2 linked regions of the Verrucomicrobium spinosum DSM 4136 = JCM 18804 genome follow. The protein of the gene in region 1 interacts with the protein of each later gene in a pairwise test. Links are inferred from orthologs where the notes say so. Each region holds a gene or a part of one and is shown in the gene's direction. Other genes may lie near its edges.

Region 1 (3,008 bases):
GCGCAGACGATGGCATGGAAGCCAGCGCGCACGGCTCCGGCCCGGTGGCAGAGCTCAAGGCCCAGGTGGACGAGAAAGGCCGCCCCTACATGTCCCTGCCCCGCCTGAATCCCCGCGATTGTTATTGGCTTTACAATCCAGATGGGTATTTTCGGGCACCGTGAGGTAAGTCCGCCCACCCTTTTCCCAGGGTGGTCCCGCCTCCGGCAGCCTTTCCCAACCCGACTGCATGGAGAATCCCTGGACCACCCTGTCCACCCGCGAGGTGTATCACAATCCCTGGATCCGCATTCGTGAGGACCAGGTGATCAATCCCTCCGGCGGCCCCGGCATTTATGGTGTGGTCGAGTTCAAGAATCGCGCCGTCGGTGTCATCCCCATTGATGAGCAGGGCTACACCTGGCTCGTCGGCCAGTACCGCTACTGCCACGAGAGCTACGAGTGGGAGATCCCGGAAGGCGGCTGCCCCGCCCATGAGGAATTGATCGACTGCGCCAGACGCGAACTGCTGGAGGAAACCGGCATCATCGCCCAGAGCTACGAGCTCATCCTGGACGGCATGCAGCTCTCCAACTCCACCACCAACGAGGTCGCCTACATCTACACCGCCCGCGGCCTCTCCTTCACCGAGGCCGCCCCGGAGGATACGGAGAAGATCGACGTAAAGAGAATCCCCCTGGAGGAAGCCATCGAGATGGCCCGCAACGGCACCATCCGGGACGGCATGTCCGTCATGGGCCTCCTCTGGCTCGGGAGTCAACCGTAGCCCCGCTGCGCGGGGAGACACAAGACTGGAAGACTCCAGACACAAGACTTGAGCGTCGCCTGGGATGACCGCGCCTTCGCTGGCGACAAGTTGATCCCCGAAGGGGATTTTTAGCACAGCCCAGTGGTTGGACGAGCCTCAAGCGAGTCAACCCTGGGTACCTCCGAGGAGGAGGATCAGGTGGGAAGGCCAGTAGCATCCGCTTTCTCCCCACCGCCATCAACACCTCCATGTCGCACGAATGCCCCTCCAACCAAACCCCTGGGAACGGTCAACCCCCAAAAACTTCACCCAGCATTTGACAGCCTTTCCTAGCTGGGTATCCTCCCTGCCCCACTCTACCCAACCAGCAATCGTATGCCCACCGTTGATATCATTTTGAAGGAGAAAATCGCCAATCTCGGTGCCGAGGGCGACGTTGTGAAAGTGAAAGGCGGATTCGCCCGCAACTTCCTGATCCCGCAGGGCAAGGCCTATGCTGCCAACAAGGGCAACCTCCGCCAGTTGGACTCCCTCAAGAAGGTCCGCGCGGAGCGTGAGGCCAAAGAGATCGAAGAAGCTGAGAAGATCTCCACCAAGCTCAAGCGCCTGAAGCTCAAGCTCACGCTTGCAACCGGCCAGGCTGGCAAGGCTTTCGGCTCCATCACCACCATCGACATCCAGAAGGCCGTTGCCGAGAGCGCTGCCAAAGTGGAACTCGACCGTCACCAGATTGAGCTCGAGAAGCCCATCAAGAGCACCGGCACCTTCGAAGTGCCCGTCAAGCTTCACGCTCAAGTCAACTGCTTCCTCAAGATCACCGTCACCGCTGCTGACGGCACTGAAGTCGAAGCTGAAGAGACTGAGGAATAAGCGAGGGCTTTTCCAGCTGCCTCCGTTTACCTGCTGTTTTTTGGACCCCGCACAGATATCTGTGCGGGGTCTCTTTTTCTCTGTGTTGTTCACATAAATTCACAGCGTTTCCTTCTCGCTCGTCCATTGATTTTCGATTAGCATCGTCCCCGCCCCATGCCAGAGCCCGCCTCCAACGTCACCCCGTTTGACCCGGCAGCCGCCAATGCCCCGGCGCTGCAAAAAGGAGGCCAAGGCAAAAAGAAGGGAGAGGTTGATCCCCTAAGTGACATCAACCGCGCCATGCCCTTCAGCGATGACGCGGAGAAAGGCGTGCTCTCCTGCTTCCTGCAGAACCCGACGGACCTCATCAACGATGCGCTGACGACCCTCCCGGTCGAAGCCTTCTACCACCCTGCCAACCGCCTCATCTATGAGGTGCTGCGAGAGTTCAACAACGACGGTCGCCCGATCGACCTCGTCTCCCTGTCGCACTACCTGATCGACAAGGGCCTCATCGACAAGATCGGCGGGCCCGCCACTCTCGCGGATCTTTACTCCTTCGTCCCCACCCCGGCGCACTACGAGTACTACAAAGGCATCCTGCACGACAAGCACCTGCTGCGTCGTATCATCAGCGCCTGCACGGAGAGCATTCAAAACGCCTACGAGTACCAGGAGGACGTCCCCCTCTTGCTCGACCGCGTGGAGCAGCGCATGCTGAGCGTCCGTGAGGACACAGAGTCGCGCGATACCATCAAGCCCCTGCGTCAGCACATCATGGAGGCCGTGGATACCATTGAGCACCTCCTGCTCAACCCCGGCCAGATGAACGGCCTCTCCACCGGCTACCGGAAGCTCGACCAGCTCAGCACCGGCTTGCAAGGCGGGGAGCTTTTCGTCATCGCCGCCCGTCCCTCCATGGGCAAGACCTCATTCTGCATGAACATCGTCGAGTATGTGGCGGTGGAACTGCAGCGCCCCGTGGCCTTCTTCAGCCTGGAAATGAGCGCCTCCGTGCTGGTCCAGCGCCTCATTGCCGGCCGCGCCGGCGTGAACATGAGCAAGCTCAAGAGCGGCCTGCTCAACCGTGAGCAGATGCGCGCCGTCACCACCGCGTGTGGCCAGCTTCAAAAGTCAGAGATCTTCATCGATGAAACACCCGGCCTGGACATCATGGAGTTCCGCGCCAAGGCCCGCCGCTTGAAGAAGCAGCACAACATCGGCCTGATCACCATCGACTACCTCCAGCTCATGACCTCCGGGTCCAAGCGAGCCAAGGAGAACCGGCAGATTGAAATCGCAGAAATCTCCGCCGGCCTCAAAGGCGTGGCCAAGGAACTGGACCTGCCCATCATCGTGCTCGCCCAGCTCAACCGGGCCGTGGAGCAGCGCAAAGGCGGCCGCCCCA
Region 2 (3,375 bases), 580 kb from region 1 along the record:
TTTGGCGTCCGTCGGTCAATGTTTACGAGCATCCTTCCAAATTCGAGGTCTGCGTGGATCTGGCCGGCGTAAACAAAGACGAGATCCTCGTTGAGTTGACGGATCGGCGTCTCGTGTTCCGCGGACAGCGGAGCGCTCCAGAGGCGCGTTGTGGGCATCCTCCGTGCGGACGCATCCTCATCATGGAGATCACCGATGGCAGCTTCGAGCGCACCATTGATTTTCCGGTAGATCTGAATGTGCCTGATGCGGATGCCCGACAGGAGAATGGGTGGCTCTGGATCTCCCTTCCCAAGGCCTGATCTCCTGGCAAGCATTCCCACGATTCAACAAAACCACCCCCCGTTGTGAACGCATCTTTCCCCCTACTTTCCATGCAAACTGAGACTCGCTCCCCTGACGATTCTCCTCCCCAAGCTCCAGTCGCCCCGGTTTTGGATGTGGCTGGTGCCGCTGAGGGCTCGACCCGAGCAGGAGATCCTCCCGCCAGCCATCTTACTCTGCCTGTGTTGCCACTGCGGAACACCATTGTGTTCCCCGGGACTGTCGTGCCACTCAATGTGAACCGGGCAGGCAGTCTGCGCTTGCTGGAAGAAAGTCTTCCGCAGGGCAAGATGCTGGCTCTGGTAATGCAGAAAGATCCGGCCAATGATGAACCTGGACCGGCGGATCTGCACGAATATGGCACGGTGGCCAAGGTCATCAGCATGATGCGCCAGACCCAGAACGGGGTGGTCATTCTTGTGCACGGTGAGGATCGCATCCGGGTGCAAAATCCGGTGCAAATGGAGCCTTTTCTGCGTGCTGAAGTGGAGGTGCTGGCGAGTGTGCTGCCGCCAGCCGACGACAACACCGCCGCGGCGATGGCAAACTTGCGCGAGTCGGCCGTGAAACTTCTGAAGTTGCGTCCAGATGCCTCTGAGGAAGCTGTCAACGCCGTAAACGGCATCCATGACACGGCTACGCTTACAGACTTTCTTGCCTCGAACCTGGGGCTGGAGGTGGCGGAACAACAAGCCCTGCTGGAGGAGCGCGATGTGCTGCTCCGCATTGCCCGGCTCCAGGCACATTTGTACAACCAACTGCACATTGCCGAGCTGCAAAGCAAGCTGCGCCAGGACGTGCAGAGCGAGTTCTCTGAGGCCCAGAAGCGGGCTTACCTGCGTGAGCAGGTGCGCGCCATCCAAAAGGAACTGGGGGAGGACGGTGGCACGGAGGAACAGGTGGAAGACCTGCGCCGGCGACTGGACGAGGCTGGGCTGCCTGTGAAGGCGCAGGCGCAGGCCAGGAAGGAACTGAAGAAGCTCGAGATCACCCCGACGGCCAGCCCGGACCATTCCGTCACACTCAACTATCTGGAGACTCTGGCGGACCTGCCCTGGCGGAAGCAGGATGAGGAACACGTGGATCTGAAGATGGCCCAGGAGATCCTGGACCGCGACCATTACGGCCTGGAAAAGATCAAGCGCCGGCTCATCGAGTACCTGGCTGTGCGCAAGCTCAACCCAGCCGGGCATGGGCCGATCCTTTGTTTCCTAGGTCCTCCAGGCGTGGGCAAGACGAGCCTGGGGCAGTCCATCGCTGACTCGCTCGGTCGCAAGTTTGCCCGGATCAGTCTGGGCGGCATCCGGGATGAGTCGGAGATTCGTGGGCATCGGCGCACCTACATCGGTTCCATGCCTGGACGGCTTATTCAGGAACTGCGCCGGTTGGGTACTCGCAATCCCGTGATCATGCTTGATGAACTGGACAAGATGGGCGCGGATTTTCGGGGTGATCCCGCCAGCGCGTTGCTTGAGGTGCTGGACCCACGCCAGAACCATGAGTTCGTGGATCGCTATGTGGATCTGCCCTTTGATTTGTCACAAGTGATGTTCATCGCCACCTGCAACACGCTGGACACGGTTCCTGCGCCATTGCGGGATCGTATGGAGATTGTGCAGTTGCCGGGCTATACTGAACGGGAAAAGCTCGCGATTGGTCGCAACTATCTCGTGCGTCGCCAGGTGGAGGAACACGGGCTCAAACCGGAACAATGTCCCTGGGCGGATGAGGCTATCGCCACCGTGATCGAAGACTACACCCGCGAGGCAGGGGTGCGCAATCTGGAGCGTCAGATTGCCTCCGTGGTGCGCCATGTGGCTGCCCGGGTGGCCAAGGAGGAAACGGAACGCGTGGAGGTGACTCCGGCCGTGGTGGTAGAGGCGCTGGGGGCGGCACAATTTGGCCGGGAAAGCAGGCTGCAAAGCAGTGCCCCTGGAGTGGTGACGGGCCTTGCGTACACTTCAGTGGGAGGGGAGATCCTCCACATCGAGGCTCTGCGTTATCCTGGCAAGGGAGGTTTCATCCTCACCGGGCAACTGGGCGATGTGATGAAGGAATCCGTGCGGGCGGCCCTGAGCCTCGTTCGCAGCCGGGCAGGGGCGTTGGGAATCGATCCCAAGGAGTTTGAGGAAACGGAGGTGCACGTGCACGTCCCTGCTGGAGCGGTTCCCAAAGACGGCCCTTCCGCTGGTATCGCCATGTTCACCGCCCTGGCCTCCCTCTACACAGGGCGTCCCGTCAGCAAGGACGTGGCCATGACGGGTGAGGTGACGCTGCGGGGGCTGGTGTTGCCGATAGGTGGGTTGAAGGAGAAATCCATCGCCGCGCTCCGGGCGGGGATCAAAACGATCCTCATTCCCAAGCTCAATGAGAAAGACATTCCCGAGCTCCCTGCAGAGGTCCGGGAGACCGTACGCATCATCCCTGTGGAGACGGTGGACGAGGTATTGCGGGAGGCCCTGGTCCACGAGCAGGCCCGGTGAGCTCCCATCGGTGCAAGGTCCGGCGGCTTGTGCTTCAAGCGCAACCGCCGGACCTCCCGATGCATGTGGTGTGATCGGAGTTCCCCAACAGTCAGGCCACAGTGCCGCCGCAGGAAGCTGCCCATGACCGGGGCGTCCCTCCCGGCCGAACGCCATACTGGAGCTGACCTGCTAATGCAGTTTGCCGTTCTTCCCCCTTTGACATCCCGCCATTCTGCGCGAATGACTACCGCCTTCCATTCAAAATTATGATGACCGAAGGCGAAGTAGCAGTGTTGGACTATGGCTCACAGTATAGCCAGCTCATTGTGCGGCGAGTCCGCGAACTGGGTTTTGTGTCCCACCTGTATGCGCCTTCGCAGCTGAAGGAACTGAACAAACCGGGTGCTGTGATCCTTAGCGGGGGCCCCCGCAGCACCTCAGAGGTCGATGCCCCGGATGTGGATTTCGATGCCTTGCGTGCCTTGGATGTCCCCATTCTCGGGGTCTGTTACGGGATGCAGCTACTCAACATCAAGCATGGCGGCACCGTGAAGCCTGGAGTGACCCGTGAGTACGGCCCGGCCCG

What was found.
Region 2: the proteins of rplI (region 1) and lon interact in binary tests that used the Escherichia coli proteins (3 or more experiments, as listed by UniProt). The link is inferred for Verrucomicrobium spinosum DSM 4136 = JCM 18804 from one-to-one orthologs.

The regions. Positions count from the first base shown.
Region 1 is NZ_ABIZ01000001.1:5,201,211-5,204,218, forward strand. The notes cover bases 183-2,870. They hold rplI (50S ribosomal protein L9), read left to right. Parts: upstream 183-1,123; coding sequence 1,124-1,618; downstream 1,619-2,870. Other genes in these bases: VSP_RS21190 (NUDIX domain-containing protein), read left to right, coding at 230-766; dnaB (replicative DNA helicase), read left to right, coding at 1,775-2,870. In the rest of the region: VSP_RS39780 (ATP-dependent Clp protease proteolytic subunit), read left to right, coding at 1-164; more of dnaB, read left to right, coding at 2,871-3,008.
Region 2 is NZ_ABIZ01000001.1:5,780,806-5,784,180, reverse strand. What follows is about bases 36-3,090. They hold lon (endopeptidase La), read left to right. Parts: upstream 36-374; coding sequence 375-2,807; downstream 2,808-3,090. Other genes in these bases: guaA (glutamine-hydrolyzing GMP synthase), read left to right, coding at 3,056-3,090; VSP_RS39920 (Hsp20/alpha crystallin family protein), read left to right, coding at 36-302. In the rest of the region: more of VSP_RS39920, read left to right, coding at 1-35; more of guaA, read left to right, coding at 3,091-3,375.